DNA from 4 places in the Pyruvatibacter sp. genome. Region 1 is predicted to be linked to each of the others. Evidence: predicted binding sites of a transcription regulator. Region 1 holds the regulator's gene; each other region holds the start of a gene.

What was found. The regulator PhoB, encoded in region 1, activates phosphate uptake and scavenging genes when phosphate is short. The targets are predictions, from matches to a motif close to TGTCATNNANCTGTCAT.
Region 2: a site for PhoB is predicted at 2,568-2,584, ahead of RIB87_RS01745 (PhoX family protein). Genes of this name have one in related genera too.
Region 3: a site for PhoB is predicted at 1,730-1,746, ahead of RIB87_RS00260 (RNA degradosome polyphosphate kinase). Genes of this name have one in related genera too.
Region 4: a site for PhoB is predicted at 2,319-2,335, ahead of RIB87_RS12190 (UDP-2,3-diacylglucosamine diphosphatase). Genes of this name have one in related genera too.

Annotation. Positions count from the first base shown of each region.
Region 1 is NZ_JAVJSC010000003.1:969,541-973,752, reverse strand. It holds gene RIB87_RS08080 (aspartate aminotransferase family protein) at 1-469, opposite strand, end outside; gene RIB87_RS08075 (ABC transporter permease) at 663-1,487, opposite strand; gene RIB87_RS08070 (GcrA family cell cycle regulator) at 1,764-2,273, shown strand; gene phoB (phosphate regulon transcriptional regulator PhoB) at 2,361-3,062, opposite strand; gene phoU (phosphate signaling complex protein PhoU) at 3,107-3,841, opposite strand; gene pstB (phosphate ABC transporter ATP-binding protein PstB) at 3,899-4,212, opposite strand, start outside.
Region 2 is NZ_JAVJSC010000002.1:161,296-165,507, reverse strand. It holds gene RIB87_RS01750 (nuclear transport factor 2-like protein) at 1-387, opposite strand, end outside; gene RIB87_RS01745 (PhoX family protein) at 431-2,509, opposite strand; gene RIB87_RS01740 (gamma carbonic anhydrase family protein) at 2,663-3,196, shown strand; gene RIB87_RS01735 (enoyl-CoA hydratase/isomerase family protein) at 3,252-4,067, shown strand; gene RIB87_RS01730 (hypothetical protein) at 4,079-4,212, shown strand, end outside.
Region 3 is NZ_JAVJSC010000001.1:50,913-55,124, reverse strand. It holds gene RIB87_RS00260 (RNA degradosome polyphosphate kinase) at 1-1,640, opposite strand, end outside; gene RIB87_RS00255 (P-loop NTPase family protein) at 1,793-2,470, opposite strand; gene RIB87_RS00250 (AI-2E family transporter) at 2,467-3,564, opposite strand; gene RIB87_RS00245 (CDP-alcohol phosphatidyltransferase family protein) at 3,561-4,211, opposite strand; gene RIB87_RS00240 (DUF2066 domain-containing protein) at 4,208-4,212, opposite strand, start outside.
Region 4 is NZ_JAVJSC010000008.1:80,991-85,202, forward strand. It holds gene RIB87_RS12185 (glycosyltransferase family 4 protein) at 38-1,147, opposite strand; gene RIB87_RS12190 (UDP-2,3-diacylglucosamine diphosphatase) at 1,144-2,175, opposite strand; gene RIB87_RS12195 (FMN-binding glutamate synthase family protein) at 2,438-4,003, opposite strand; gene RIB87_RS12200 (lytic transglycosylase domain-containing protein) at 4,137-4,212, opposite strand, start outside.

The sequences.
Region 1 (4,212 bases):
GCTGGCCGCCCGCAGCAATGGTCGCCAGCGTCCGCCCGTGGAACGCGCCTTCAAACGTTATGAGTTCAAACCGCTCAGGATGGCCGGACGCTGCATGATACTTGCGCGCCATCTTGATGGAGGCTTCCAGCGCTTCTGCACCTGAATTGGCGAAGAACACCGTGTCGGCAAAGGTGAGGTCAATGAGCTTTTGGGCGAGCGCCTTTTGCCCCTCAACTTCATACAGGTTGGAGACATGCCACACTTTGTGGGCCTGCTCGGTGAGTGCGGCAATGAGTTTGGGGTGAGCATGGCCCAGAGCGTTGACCGCCACCCCGGCACCAAAATCCAGATACCGCTCGCCGGTGGGCGTTATCAGCCATGCCCCTTCGCCACGCTCAAACGAAATATCGGCGCGGGCATAGGTCGGCAGCACCGGGGTGATGGGTGAACTGCTGGCAGACGGGCTGCTGGCGACGGGTGTGGCCACGGGGTCGTGCTCCAAAAAACAAATACGGCCCCGCCGGGTATTGGGGGCCGATGGTGCGAAGTGTCAGATAACGCTTTACAGGGCTGAAAACAAAAAATGCCGCCAGCGGATGGCGGCTTGCCCTGAAAATAGCTGCGGATTCAATCGCGTACATAACGCGATGTCAATATGCGACGAGCCTGCACGATCGCCACTACGCCTTGAGGCGGAAGCCCTTCTTGAACACCCAGTGGCAGATGCCCCACAGGATGATGTTCAGTACGGTCAAAACGATCACACCTGTGAGGATCGAGCCGTCTGCATGGCCGGTGAAGCCGTAGCGAAAGCCGTCGATCATATAAAAAAACGGGTTGTAGCTGCTCACCACGCGGGCAATCTCCGGCAGGCGCTCAACCGAATAAAACGTGCCTGACAGGAACGCGAGCGGCGTGATGACAAAGTTGGTAACCGCCTGCATGTGGTCAAACTTTTCAGCCCAGACCCCTGCCAGAACGCCCATCAGCGCCAGCGCCAGCGAGGCCGCCAGCACAAAGAAAACAATCGCCCACAAATGCACGATGGCCATCGGTGCAAAAAACGAAATGACGATGGCAGACGCCACCGCCACAACCACGCCGCGCGTCATACCACCAAGGGCAAAGGCTGCATTGAGTTCGCCCGGTGACAGGGGCGGCATCAAAAAATCCACCACATTGCCCTGCACTTTAGAGACCAGTAGCGAGGAAGATGTATTGGCAAAGGCGTTTTGAATGACCGTCATCATGATGAGGCCCGGCCCCAGAAAGGCCAGATAGGGCACCCCCGCCACAACCGTATCAGCGCGGCCCATGGCAACCGCAAATACCGCAAAGAACAACAAGGCCGTCACAACCGGACCCGCCACGGTCTGCGTGAACACCTTCATGAAACGGCGGACTTCCTTGAGATACAGGGTCCACAGGCCAAGCCAGTTCACCGCGCCAAAGCGCCGGACGCCTGGTTCGGATGTGACCGCTGTCTCAAACTGTGTGTCTGTCATGTGTCCCTGCCCCCTGGGCCTGCTTTTCGGCCCGCAAGAGACGTAACCGACAAGGTGAGGAGGTAGGCCGCGCGCCGCATCGGCGCAAGGGCTTTATCCACAAGCGAAACGCGGGCAAAGCAAAAGAATCAATATATTGTGGATAACCCGTTAACAGACCACAAGATCCCTTGCCGTTGAGTCGGGCCATATAGTAGGTTTCCACAAGGTTAACACGAGATGTAGTGGTTTCCACGTTGGGGGCTGCAATATCCGGATTGGGGGAGACAGACGGCCATGTCATGGACAGATGAGCGCGTGGAACAGCTTAAGCAGATGTGGCTTGACGGCCTGAGCGCCAGCCAGATTGCCGGTCGGCTTGGCGGTGTCACCCGCAATGCTGTTATCGGCAAGGTTCACCGTCTGGGTCTTTCAGGACGCGGCGCGCCCACCCGCGTGACGCGTCGCAGACCCTCCACCCCACGTGCACCGCGTGCCCAGAGCACAGCACCGCGCCGCGAACAGGCCACAAAACAGGCCGCAGCGCCCGCACCCGAGCCCGAAGAACTGGAAGTCATCAGCGACCCGGACGCACAGGCGAACCTGCTGGAGCTCAACGAGCAGACCTGCAAGTGGCCAAATGGCGACCCGGGCGATGAAAACTTTCACTTCTGCGGTCAGCGCTCAGCCCCCGGAATGCCTTATTGTGCGGCTCACGCCAAAAAGGCCTATCAGCCGCTTCCATCACGCCGCGAGCGTCGCGACCGGCAGCCTCAGCGTCAGTTCCCAAATCGGATGAGTGGCTAAACACCTCGTACAACACCAAACGAAAAAGGGCAGCCCGGAAACAGGCTGCCCTTTTTTGTGAGTGATCGCCGTTGATGCCGCCGGATGCTAATTGCGGAAATGTTCGTCCAGCGCATAGCCCGCTGACCGCACCGTGCGGATAGGATCCTGCTCGCCGGGATTATTGAGCGCCTTGCGCAAACGGCCAATATGCACATCCACCGTGCGCGCTTCCACATACACGTCCGAGCCCCAGACCGCATCCAGCAACTGCTCACGGCTGAACACCCGACCGGGATGCTGGATCAGGTGGTCGAGCAGGCGAAACTCGGTGGGACCAAGATGGATTTCACGATCACGCCGCCGCACCCGGTGGGTAGCCCGGTCAACAGCCACCTCGCCAAACGTCACAACGTCATCCGCAAGAGCCGGGCGGATGCGGCGCAGGACTGCGCGCACGCGGGCCAGCAGTTCCGTCATCGAAAACGGCTTGGTTATGTAGTCATCCGCCCCCGTATCAAGACCGCGCACGCGATCAGCCTCTTCGCCCCGCGCTGTGAGCATTATGATGGGAATGTTTCTGGTTTCGCTGCGGCCCCTGAAGCGGCGGCACAATTCAATGCCTGACACCTGCGGAAGCATCCAGTCGAGCAGAACCAGGTCTGGCTGTTGTTCGTCCACAATCATCGCGGCCTCGTCGCCGTCAGCGGTTTCGATGACGCGATAGCCTTCTTTTTCGAGGTTGTATTGCAGCAGCGTGGTCAGCGCCGCCTCGTCTTCAACAATCAAAACAAGGGGTTTTGTTTTCATTGGCCTGGCCCCGTTTGCTGTGACCGGTGTTTCAACCGTGATGCTCACGTCGTCTTGTCCGTGCCGTTGGGTGAGGAATATTCAAGATGCGTGAAGCTCGTTGTGTCGCCCTTGGGGCGGCTTTCGCCCACCACCTTGCCGGTAACCAGAAACTGGATTGTCTCGGCAATGTTGGTGCTGTGATCGCCAATGCGCTCAAGGTTCTTTGCCACGAACAACAAATGTGTACACAGGCTGATGGTACGCGGGTCTTCCATCATATAGGTCAGCAGTTCGCGGAACAGCGAGTTGTACATCTCGTCAATTTCTTCGTCGCGGCGCCATACTGCCTGTGCCTTTTCGTCATCGCGGTGGGCATAGGCATCCAGCACTTCCTTGAGCTGGTTCAGCACCTGCCGGCCCATGCGCTCAAGACCCTGCATGGCGCGGCTGGGGCGCACCTGATCCACGGCCTGCACACGCTTGGCAATGTTCTTGGAAAGGTCGCCGATGCGCTCAAGGTCGGATGAAATCTTGATAGCCGATATCGTCTCGCGCAGGTCAATCGCCATTGGCTGCCGCAGCGCGATCAACCGCAGGGCCTGGGCCTCGATATCCACTTCCAGCGCGTCAATCTGCTTGTCAGCGGCAATGGTCTGGTCTGCAAGCGTCAGATCGCGGCGGGTGATCGCCTCGATTGAATCTGCAAGGCTCCTTTCCGCAAGCCCGCCCATACGCGCAAGGCACTCGGTTATACGGTCAAGCGCCTCTTCAAAGGACGTAACAATGTGTTCCTGCACGTGGGTTACTCCCCGTTCGGCTGCGCGCTCACAAGCAGTGCAGCAGCCATGTGCGATTTAGCCAAAGCGGCCGGTTATATAATCCTGCGTGCGCTCATCGTTCGGGTTGGTGAATATCTGCTCCGTGCCGCCTTCTTCTACCAGAATCCCAAGATGGAAGAATGCCGTGCGCTGAGATACACGGGCGGCCTGCTGCATTGAGTGAGTGACGATGACGATCGTGTAGTTTTCCTTGAGCTCGTCAATAAGCTCTTCAATGCGGGCCGTCGCAATCGGGTCCAGCGCCGAGCAGGGCTCATCCATCAGGATCACTTCCGGAGACACTGCAATGGCGCGTGCAATGCACAGACGCTGCTGCTGACCACCCGATA
Region 2 (4,212 bases), on a different contig from region 1:
CGCATTTACGGCCTGCAGGGGGCGGATCATCACGCGAAACTCCGTGATTTTGCCCTCGTCGTTGCAGGTGATGATGTCCACGCCGTTGACGTATTTGCCGTTCATCTCGGTTTCAAACTCAAGCACGGCGTGATGTCCGGCCATCACTTCCTTGGTGTATTTGAACTTGCCGGCATTGTCGGCGGGCTTGCCATCCGCAGATTTGCCCTCGCCGCCAAGCGTACCGCCTGCCGCCCGCAGATAGGCCAGGGTCAGATCCTTGCCGTGCTGTGGCGTGAACACTACCGGTGAAATGAACACGCAATCTTCCGCGATCAGATTTTCAAGACCACCCGGCTTCTTGTGAATGATGTAATCGTGCCAGTCGGCAATGCATTTTTCGATCATGTGATGGTCCGTCCCTGTTTGCTGTGCGCGGGAGAGTAACCCATCAACCGATAGGCCCGCCACCTTGCCTGCGGATTGCAACGACAGACGGACGCGGCGGCGTTGCATCATCAAAATCCGGCCAGCGGGTCATCGGGTCTTCAAAGGTCGAGGCACGGCCGTGCGGCTCAAAAGCCAGAGCACCGTCTGTTCCGGGGTGCTGCACCGCCACAAACAGGGTTTCGCCGTCTGGCGTAAAACATGGGCCGCACATTTCTGCACCAGCAGGCACACGGTAGAACATGGCACTGGTACCCCTTTGGTCGCCATGTGTGCCAAGTGCCCAAACACCATCGGCGGTACCCGACGTTTGGCTCCAGCCAGAACCTTGGTCAGTGGTCACCCACAAGCGGCCTGACGGATCAATTGCCAGATTGTCGGGGCAGGCAAACCAGCCATTGGCGCTTGTCGAGGGTGAGAACTTGGCACCAATCTGCGGCACCGACGGATCGCCGGCCTTGACCAGGATGTCCCACCTAAATGTATCAGCTGCGTGGTCGTCATCGGGCGGCGACAGCTCGACGATCAGGCCCCAGAAATTGGGACCACGGTCCTGCATGGCGTCCGTCTGACCCGGCGTGCGGCGGGAATTGTTGGTCAACGCCACATAGACTTTGTTGGTTTTGGGGTTTGGTTCCACGTCTTCGGGCCGGTCAAGCGGTGTGGCTTCCAGAAGGTCTGCTGCACGGCGGGTTTCGATCATCACGTCGGCCTGGCTGTCAAACCCGTTTTCAGCGGTCAGCGGACCTTGCCCGTGAATGAGCGGCATCCATGTCAGCGATCCGTCGTCGCTGAACCTGGCAACACTCAGCGTGCCCTCATCGAGAAGGCCAAAATTGGCGGCACGGTCGTCCGTATTCACCGTATTTTTGCTGACGAAACGATAAAGATAATCAAACCGCTGGTCGTCGCCCATATAGATGACAAGACGACCATCCTTGTTGATGATGCTTTCAGCACCTTCATGCTTGAAGCGACCCAGAGCCGTGCGCTTTACCGGCGTTGAGGCGGGGTCCAGCGGGTCCACTTCGACCACCCAGCCAAAGCGGTTTGCCTCGTTCGGCTCTTTGTTGATATCGAAACGCTCGAAGTGGCGACCCCAATCGTAGCCACGGCCCATGGCCACGCCGTAGCGGCAGAAGTTGCGGGCCTCCGGGTGGGTTGCCTCACCTGCCATGCACAGGGCTGCAAGCTCGCTATCGGTTTCCCATTGGCGATCGGTGTCGTGCAGCTTGCCGCGAAAATAGAAATGGAAATTCTCTTCCGCCATCAGGTAGCTGCCATAGGGCGTGATGCCGCCCGCGCAGTTATTGACTGTGCCGATGACGCTGGTGCCGGTCGGATCAGCGTTTGTCTGCATCCGGACGTGGCCGGCGGCGGGGCCGGAGATGTTCATCACTGTTGAGCGCGTTGAAATGCGGCGGTTGAGGTTACTGTCCGACACAACGGTCCAGATGCCGTCCGCATCACGCGCGATCTCGACAATGGATCCGCCATGGGCCGCCATTTCCATCTCGGCGAGTTCGGCGGGGCTGTTGAACCGCAGGTCATACGGGAACATCACGTCGCGCGATGTGAATTCGTGATTGACACACAGCACGCCGCGCGAACCGTCGTCATTCAGCGGTATAAAGCCCACATAATCATTGTTGTAGCCGAACTGCTTTTCCTGCGCGTCCGCATCGGTGCTGCCGGGCACAAAAGCCGGCGCATCTGCAACCACCGGGTCACCCCAGCGGATCAATATGTCGGCCTGATAACCCGGCGCGACCACATGGTCGGTTGAGACACCATGGCTGATCTCGGTGAACGAGGGCAGGGAGCCAGGCGAGCGCGCGGGCTCTACTGCGGCTGTGGTTTCGTCGCCTGCATCCTGCCCGCAGGCGGCCAGCAGGGATGCCGGAGCAATGGCAAGTGCTGCATATGCCGTAGTGCCCATTGCACCTTTCAGGAAGCCGCGACGTCCCATACGTGCAGCGGCGACCTCTCCAAAGGTGGGTGCTCCCACGGGGCTGGACCGGACATTCTCATCGTCTTCCAGCATGACGCCGCAATTGACATCGGTATTTGAACGGCCGGACATGACGGGCAGTCTCCTGAGTTTGGTCGCGATGATCTGCCGCGTAACCTATGCCGAACCGATGACGTGTAAATGACGTGCGACGGAAGCCGCCCATCGTGCCAAAATGGCAGGCGACTCGACAATTTTTAACTGCACAAAGACAGGGGATATCGCATGGCCATTTATGGCTTGGACGGAGTGGAGCCGGTACTGCCGGCGCAGGGGCGTTACTGGGTGGCCCCCAACGCTGCCGTCATTGGTAATGTGCTGCTGGAAGAAGATGCCAGCGTTTGGTTCAACGCCACCGTGCGCGGCGATAACGACCAGATGCGCATCGGTACACGCAGCAACATTCAGGATGGCTCGGTGCTGCACTCAGACCCCGGAATGCCTCTGACCATCGGCGCGGATGTCACTGTTGGTCATATGGTTATGCTGCATGGCTGCACTATTGGTGACGGCTCGCTCATCGGGATTGGATCAACGGTGCTCAACGGCGCAAAGATAGGCAAAGGATCGATCATCGGGGCCCATGCGCTGGTGACCGAAGGCAAGGAAATACCTGACGGTGTTCTGGCTGTTGGAGCCCCCGCAAAGGTGGTGCGCGAGCTGACGCCGCAAGACAGCGCCGCGCTCAAGTTTTCCGCCCATCACTACGTTGAAAACTGGCGCAAATTTGCTGTTTCCATGCAAAAGTTGGCGGACTGAGCATTAGTGCCTAGAGTGCTTAAAACCGCTAGTTGACTACATTGGGGAGGGCTAAATGAGTGAAGCCCATGATCTGAACAGCGCTGAACCGAATGAGGTTCTGTATGAGGTTGATGAGTGCATTGCCACCATCACCCTGAACGCGCCTGAGCGCATGAACACCATCTCGGGACCGATGCTGCGGCAGTTGACTGAATTGCTGGTGACCGCAGAGGAGGACACCGGAGTGCGTTGTGTCATTCTGACCGGCAGCGGGCGGGCTTTTTGTGCCGGGCTCAACCTTGAAGAAGCAAAGTCCAGCAGCGGCATAAGTGGGGGCACTTTCAGTGCAACGCTTGATCTGCGCAACACGCCGCCTACCGTCATGCAGGCGATGGACACCCCCACCATCTGTGCTGTCAATGGCGGCGCGGCAGGCTATGGCATGGATACAGCGCTGGGCTGCGACATTCGGCTGATGGCGGACACTGCAAAGCTGGCCGCAGCATTTACCAGGCGCGGCGTTGTGCCTGAGTCCGGCGGCACCTGGTTTTTGCCGCGCATGATCGGCTGGGAAAAGGCCTCCGAACTGATTTTTACCGGACGCACCCTGTCGGCGGAAGAGAGCGTCGAGTGGGGGCTTGCCTCCCGCGTGGTCCCTGCGGCGGAACTGATGAGCCATGCCCGCGCGCTCGCAAAAGAGATTGCCGAGAACGCACCGCTGGCCGTGCAGGCCTCAAAACGGATGATGCGGATGGGGCTCAACGAAACCTTCCCCGACCATGTTCATCATGTCTATTTGCAGCTTCTGCCGCTGATGCGTTCGCAGGATATGAAAGAAGGCATGATGGCGTTTCTGGAAAAGCGCAAGCCGGACTTCAAAGGCCGCTAGGAAACATCATTTTGGCATTTGACCGCATCGGGTTGATATTCAAAAGAACGCCAGGCGTGCTGCTGCTGGCGGCTATGGTTTTGTTGCACGTTGAGTTTGCTTCCGCACAAAGTGCTGAGGGTGTCGCGGGCCGGTATGCCGGGTT
Region 3 (4,212 bases), on a different contig from region 1:
TCGATCAGCCTGTCACGCAGAATAAGCGGCGACAGACATAATTTTTTGAGGCCGATGGGCTCGGCGTAGCCCGTGATGTAATTGAACGCCTGCGCCGCATCGCGTGCCAGCACGGGGTCTGACGTGAACAGCGACAGGTCGGTGTAAATCTTCGCGGTAATCGGGTGATAATTGCCGGTGCCAAAGTGGCAGTAGGTGCGCAGGTCACCACCCTCCCGCCGCACTACAAGTGACAGCTTCGCGTGGGTTTTGAACTCAATGAAGCCATACACAACCTGCACACCTGCGCGCTCAAGATCGCGGGCCAGCTTGATGTTGGCAGCTTCATCAAAACGCGCTTTCAGCTCCACGAGTGCGGTCACCGACTTACCGGCTTCGGCAGCTTCAATCAGGGCACGGACAATCGGGCTGTCCGCGGAGGTGCGATACAGCGTTTGCTTGATTGCCACCACGTCAGGGTCCGCTGCCGCCTGCCGCACAAACTGTACCACGACATCGAACGACTCGTAGGGGTGATGAACCAGAATGTCCTTCTGGCGGATCGCAGCGAAGCAATCACCGCCATGGTCGCGGATGCGCTCAGGGAAACGGGCGTTGTAAGGTTCAAACTTGAGGTCCGGCCGGTCATCTACAATGAGCTGCGACGTAGAGGCCAGCCCCACAAGTCCATCCACCAAAATGACGTCACGGGCACTCACTTCGAGCTCAGAGATGACCATCCGCCGCAGACTTTCGGGCATGTCGCTGGCAATTTTGAGGCGTACCACATTGCCCCGACGACGGCGCTTGAGTGCGCTTTCAAAGAGCCGCACCAGATCTTCGGCTTCTTCTTCGATTTCCAGGTCGCTGTCGCGGATAACACGGAATACGCCGGAGCCCATCACTTCATAGCCGGGAAACAGTCGGCCGGAAAAAAGCCCGATGATGTTTTCAAGGGTAATGAAGCGAATGCCTGCGCCTGCGCTATCGCCTGATCCGTCTGGCGTATCCGGCAGCCGCACAAAACGCGCTATCTTTGCCGGGATCGGCAGCAACGCTGAAAGCCTGCGACCATCTGCGTTGCGTTGCAGATCAAGCGCCATGGATATTCCAAGATTGGGGATGAAGGGAAAGGGGTGCGCGGGGTCAACGGCGAGCGGCGTCAGCACCGGGAAAACTTCCTCAAGGAAAAACGTTTCCAGCCAATCCCGCTCCGAGGGGCGCAGCGTTTTTTCATCCACCACTTCGATGCCGGTCGCGGCCAAATCCACCAGAAGCTGCTGCCAGCCTTCCTGCTGCGAGCGCATGAGAATGCCGGCTGCGGCGTTGACCTGCTCAAGCTGCTGGGCGGCTGTAAGCCCTTCCTGGCTCAGCGTATCCACACCTGCCTGCACCTGACCGTGCAGACCTGCCACGCGCACCATGTAGAACTCATCCAGGTTGGATGCTGAGATCGACAAAAAGCGCAGGCGCTCCAGCAGCGGATGGCTGGTGTTGCCACTTTCCTCCATCACACGCCCGTTAAAGGCCAACCATGACAATTCCCGATTTATGAACCGGTCCTTTGAGTCGGCGGCAATGCGTTGCTGTTCCGGCATGTCATCTTTCGGCTGGTCATCCGCCGGCTGGCTATGGATTTCGGTTGGCTGTGCGTCAGACATTTTTATGGGCCCTGTCAGTCAGAACTGTGTGCAGATAACGGCTGGAAAGTCTCGTTTTACTGAAGCTATCCCAGCCTTCGCATCAAGTCATGACGGATCAATGACATGGCGCACGCGTTCTGCGGAAAATGTGTGCGCAGTCTGATGCGCCATTAGGCCAGAACCTCGCGCAGAACACCAATATTCAGGCGTTTTGTGTGGCTGAGCGCATGCCTGTCGATGCGCTCAACGGCGTCGCGGGCGGCCGCGGCAGACCTGTCGATCCGCTTGATTATGTAATCGATCATATCGGCACCAACATGCACACCGCGCTCGTCAAACAGTTTGGCGATGAGCTGTATGAGCAGCGCATCATCGGGCTCCTCCAGAACCGCCTGTGGCGCTGCATTCAGGCGCGATGCAAGGTCAGCAAGCGGGAACCCCAAGGTATGGGTGGTGCGGGCGCTGGTCAGCAGCAGCGCCTTGGTGTTTTCGCGGGCGAAATTGAGCAGGTGAAAAAGAGCCGCGTGGTCGCGCGTGCGGTGGATATTCTCCAGCACCAGCGCGTCAGCCTGCAACAACGCCGGCACAGCAGCGCCCGTAAGGTCTGCGGCCTCACCAATCAGGGCATTGGCTCTGGTGCGCCACACATCGGCCAGATGCGATTTGCCGCTGCCCTGGGGGCCTGCAAGCACCAGCAGCGGCTGCGGCCACTCAGGCCATTTATCAATCCATGCCACAGCCATGGCATTTGACTGCGACACCAAAAAAGCCTCGCGACCGCGCGCGATGCGGTGCGTCAGAGGTAGCGGCATTTGCGGGCCGTCATTATTCGGTGTGTCGTTACTCACGGTTTGGGTCCGGGCTCGTCGGCCCCTTTTTGGCTGGAGGTGCCGCGGTACAGATTGCTTTTCATGTACTCACCGATGCCAAAACGGGCGAGCACGCCAATCATCGCAGCCAGTGGCAGGGCCAGCAGCACACCGACAAAGCCAAAGATCGCGCCGAATGCAAACAACGCAAAGATGACCCACACCGGATGCAGCCGCACCCGCGAACCCACCAGCCACGGTGTCAGCACATTACCTTCCAACGCCTGACCTGCCAGAAACACCGCGGCGACGGCACCGATCATGATGGGGTCCGGCCAGAACTGTATAAGCGCCAGTGTCACGGACACCACAAGCCCCACCGTCGCGCCGACAAACGGAATAAAACTGATAAGCCCCGCGACAAGTCCAACCACAAGGCCGAACTCAAGGCCCAGAAGGCTCAGGGCAGTTGCGTAAAACGTGCCCAGTACAAGACACACCGTCACCTGACCGCGCACGAAACCCGACAGCATGTCGTCTATTTCAGCGGCCAGCTTTCGCACGGTGGGTGCATGGTCGCGGGGCAGCCAGCCATCCACCCGTGTCATCATGCGGTCCCAGTCCAACAGCATGTAGAATGCAACGATAGGCGTTACGAAAACCAGCGACAGGAAACTGATGAAGGCAAGGCCGCCGCTCAGTGCTCCCTGAATGACGCGGCCGGCCCATCCGGCTGCGGCCTTGGCAATGTCGGTGAGAGCAGCGCGGGAATCCGCGTCAACGCCTGAAATGAATTGCCCGATCCGGCCTTCAAGAAACTGTGCGAACAGCAAACGTATCTGCTCTGCATAGCCCGGCGCACGCTCGATAAAACGCAAGATCTGTTCCTGCAACACCGGCAGCAGCAGCACCAGGGCCAGCAAGAACACCAACAGACCGACAATGGTGATGACACTGGTGGCAGCAAAGCGGCTCAGGCCCCAGCTTTCGAGTCTGTCGGCTATGGGGTCCAGAAAATAGGCAACGGCCATGCCCGCCACGAAGGGAAGCATGATACCGCTCAGCGTGAACAGAATGACGCCAAAGATGAGCGCCACCACAAACCAGATAAGTGCCTGGCGACCCAGGGTCATGACTGCGTTTCCTTGTGCTCCGGGTGCTTGATCTCGGGTCGTTTGAGTTCAGGCCGGGGCTGCGGCACTGAACCCGGCGTGTCCTTGTCATGGCTCTCCTCGGTTTCCCAGGCACTTACTTCGCGTACCCAGTCCACCAGATAGCTGGCCCCCGACAAAACGGTGGTCATACCTGTGAGATAAGCGGCCATGACAAGTGCCGCGCCCAGCGCGATCTGGAAGTCGAATCCGAGCACAGCCAGCACAAAAGCGGCATATCCGATTTGCACGGTGGTGTTGACCTTGCTGATCATCAGGGGCCGCATGGTGACCGCAAAGCCGATGAGCCAGGACATCAGCACCGCGCCGACAATCAGAATGTCGCGGCTGACAACGACAATCACCAGCCAGTTGGGGATGACCTCCTGCATACCCAGCGACACGAAAATTGACACCAGCAGGGCTTTGTCGGCGACCGGGTCCAGATAGGTGCCAAGTGTTGTCACATAGCCAAAACGCTTGGCAATGAAACCATCCACACCATCCGAAATGCCTGCAGCGACAAACACCCAGAAGGCTGCTTCAAACTGCTGTGCCCCGATCAGGAAAATAATGACCGGAACAAGAATAAGCCGTCCGATCGTAATGAGGTTAGGTAGGAAACTCACG
Region 4 (4,212 bases), on a different contig from region 1:
GCGCGTGGTTGCCAGCGAAACCGGCGAGTGCGGATTGCTAGCGGTGCAGCAGGCGCGGCCGGGCACGACCGGTAGGCTCAGAGGTGCGCTGGATGGCGAGGTTGGAAACAAACTGCCGCGCGCAGGCTTCCCACGAGTAGTCCAGCGCAAAAGAGCGGGCACATTGCGGTGAAATGGTAACGGCCGTGCGTGCCGCGCTGGCCAGGTCATCCCGCAAGCAGCCAACAGGCGCATCGCCGATGACATCCTTTGGCCCCTGAACGGGGTAGGCGGCTACCGGTGTGCCGGATGCCAGTGCTTCCAGCGTCACAAGGCCGAATGTGTCGGTTTTGCTGGGAAACACGAAACAGTCGCTGGCGGCATAGTGCTCGGCCAGCTCCTCGCCGAACCGGGGGCCGACAAAATGCGCCTGGGTATATTTCCGGCGCAACGCATCAAGCTGCGGGCCGCTGCCCACCACGAGTTTTGAGCCGGGCAGGTCGAGTTCCAAAAACGCCTCGATATTTTTTTCAACCGCGACGCGCCCGACATAGAGCCAGATCGGGCGCGGCAGGCCAAGAAAATCAGCCGACCTCAGGTCAGGGCGCGGGCGGAACAATTCAGTATCAACACCCCGTGACCAAAGCGCTGTGGAGGGAAAATGCCGCGCCTTCATTTCGTCCTGCAACGAACGTGTGGCCACCATCATGGTTGTGGCCGGCCCATGGAACCAGCGCAGGAAATGGTAGCCGAACGACACCGGTATGCCGAAGCGGGCCTTGATGTATTCGGGAAAGCGGGTGTGGAACGATGTTGAAAACGGCAGGCCGTTGCGCACGCAATAGTTTCGCGCCACAAGCCCCAGCGGCCCTTCGGTGGCAATATGAATGGCACTGGGGGCAAATTCTTTCACCGTTCTGCGCATCCATGTCAGTGGCCAAAGAGACAGCCTGATCTCCGGATAGGTTGGCGCGGGAACCGTTTTGAAGTCTTGCGGTGTGACATAGCGGACTGTGTGGCCCATGTTGCACAGTTCGCCGCCAAGCTGTTGCAGAGAACGCACCACACCGTTCACCTGCGGATCCCAGGCGTCGGTTATAATGAGAACACGCTGCGGCGCCCCGCAGGCGGAACTTGCACCATGCTCGATGGTCTGGAGGAAAGTCATGCGGCGGTGCTTGCCGCTTCGGTGTCGGCTGTTTTGGTAACAGGCGCTGCGTCAGCGCATGACGGGCGCGCTTGCAGTGCGGCGCGTTCGGCCTCCACGTCCGCTGCAAACCGTGTCCAGTGAAGAACAGTGAAGTTCCCTGCATCGTCCTCGGCCAGCGCCGTGCAGCTTTCCACCCAGTCGCCGTCATTCATGTAAATGACGCCATCCATCTCGCGTATCTCCGCATGGTGGATGTGGCCGCACACCACACCGTCAACGCCGCGGTCGCGGGCTTCGCGGGCAACGGCGTCTTCATATTTCGAAATGTATTCGACGGCGTTTTTCACCTTGTGTTTGAGGTATCCCGACAGCGACCAGTAAGACAGGCCAAGGGCACGGCGGATACTGTGCAGGGCACTGGAGCAGGCAAGCGCGAAGTTGTAGGCACGGTCACCTGCATGGGCCAGCCATTTGGCATAGCGTACGACGCCGTCAAACTGATCACCGTGCAGCACCAGATATGACTTGCCGTCGGCGGCGCGGTGAATGTCTTCATTGATGACTTCCACTCCGGCCAGTGTCACGCCGACATAGTCACGCAGCGCTTCATCATGATTGCCGGGCACATAGATGACGCGGGTGCCCTTGCGGGCCTTGCGCAATATTTCCTGAATGACGTGATTGTGGGCATCGTTCCAGTACCACGCGCGCCTGATGCGCCACCCGTCAATGATGTCGCCCACCAGATAGAGCGTCTGCGCCTCATTGTGGCGCAAAAAATCAGCCAGCAACTCAGCCTTGCAGCCCGGCGTGCCCAGATGGGTGTCGGAGATAAACAAAGTGCGGTGGCGGGTTGGTTTGCGGACAATCAGGTGGCCGCGTTTGACACGCTTGCGGCCTTTGCGGCCCATGCTGAACAGCGCCAGACGCTTGCGGAATGACCGGGGCTTTGGCCCGCCGGCATCCGGAAGGCTGTCGTCGCCCGTATCCGCATCGCGGGCGTAGCGCGCCACTTTCTGCATCAGGGTTGCGTGGGCCATAGACATGGTTGCTGCCGCGTGTCCTTTGACGGGAAGGCGCGGGCGTAACCGCACGCGCTTTGGCCTGTTCATCTGCAAACGGCGTTGCTTGGCCGGGGAGGCGAATCAAATACGTCGGCAGCGACTTGCGCGGACTATTGCGATGCAGCTTGAAAGATCTGTGACGACTCGATGAACCATTTGTATGCGGACGTTAAATCCGCAAGGGATGGCGCACGGGGTGCACAAGGTGCCTGTGACCGAGTGGTATGTCTGCGCTGACGGGACGTTATTGCGCGGCGACGCTGCCGTCGGTGATGGTATCCGTCCGGTCGCGGGCGGGTGCGAAGCTGCCGCCGGGAGGGTACATTTCATGCAGGCCGATTGTGCGGCTGTTGGCCCCCATGATGCGACAGTGATGGCGCTTGAGCATACGCGGATCATCCACTCCACATGAGTGGGCAACCGTACCCACTTCCTTGTGCATTGTGGTGGCGTAGCGATAGACACGCTCGGCTTTGTCGGTGGCCACGAGGCCGCGCTGCAGGTGCTTCTTGTGGGTAGCCACGCCTGACGGGCACTCGTTTGTGTTGCACTGGAGTGCCTGAATGCAGCCCAGAGCAAACATGAAGCCGCGCGCGGATGTTATGAAGTCCGCTCCGGCGCACAATGCCCAGGCGACGCCAGAGGGAGTGGTGAGCTTGCCCGATGATATGACCTTGATGCGGTCGCGCAGACCATGCACCAGCAAGGCGTCCACCAGCGTCGGCAGGCTTTCCTGTATTTGCAGCCCCATATAGTCGATCAATGGTTGTGGCGCAGCACCGGTGCCGCCGTCAGCGCTATCCAGGGTGATGAAATCCGGCGCACTTTCAATGCCGCGCCGGTTGATTTCCTCGCACAGCCCGGACAGCCAGCCATAAGCCCCCAGCACCAGTTTGATACCGGTCGGTTTGCCGGTGATGCTGCGCACACGCTCGATGAAGTCAAGCAACTCGCCGACCGAGTTTACCTCCGGATGACGGTTGGGGCTGATGGAATCCTGACCCTGCTTGATGCCGCGAATCTCTGCGATTTCGCGCGAGACCTTTTCGGCAGGCAGAATGCCGCCCTTGCCTGGCTTGGCACCCTGGCTGAGCTTGATCTCGAACATCCGCACTTTTTCATGCGATGCGACGTCGCGGAGTTTTTCTTCCGACAATCCACCTTGCTCGTTGCGCACACCATATTTTGCAGTGCCGATCTGAAAAACAATGTCGCAGCCGCCTTCAAGGTGAAACGGCGACAAGCCGCCTTCGCCGGTGTTCATCCAGATTCCGGCCCGCGCAGCCCCGCGCGACAGCGCTTGTACAGCGGGTTTTGAAATGGCGCCGTAGCTCATGCCGGATACATGAAAATATTTGTCCGTGGTGTAGGGCGTGCGGCAGTAGGGCCCCACGGTAACGCCTGCGGGTGCCTCGCTGTCCTCGCCAAGCTGGGGGAACGGGCAGTTCACGAAAATCTTGGTGCCCACATGGCTGAGGTCGCGGGTGGAGCCAAAGGGCACTGTTGTGTCCACGCCCTTGGCGGCGCGATAGACCCATGCCCGCTGGGCCCGGTTGAACGGCAATTCCGAGCGGTCGTCTGCAAAGAAGTACTGGCGGAAATATTTGCCAAGATCTTCAGCGACATAGCGCAGTCGGCCGATCACCGGGTAGTTGCGGCGGATGGCGTGGGTGGTCTGCGTGCGATCAATGACATAGAGCACCAGCACCGTCAAAAAACCCGCGCCGATGGCAAACACAAACAGGGCGGACAGAATGTCCACCACATCTGTAACGGATGAAACCTGCATGGCAGCGATGATGTCGTTCATTCGTGATGTCCCCGGTGACGGTCATGAGTGCCACTGACCCTGGCGGCGCTGATGGCACGATACACAAGTGATACTAGGGTACTGGATGGCTCACGCGATAACACGATGATGCCATGTCTTTGTGAACGCCGTTTCAGCGTGCTGCAATTTGCCGTGACGTTTCAGACGCGGGACTGATTGCATTGCGCTTTGGCTTAGGCGTTTCCGGC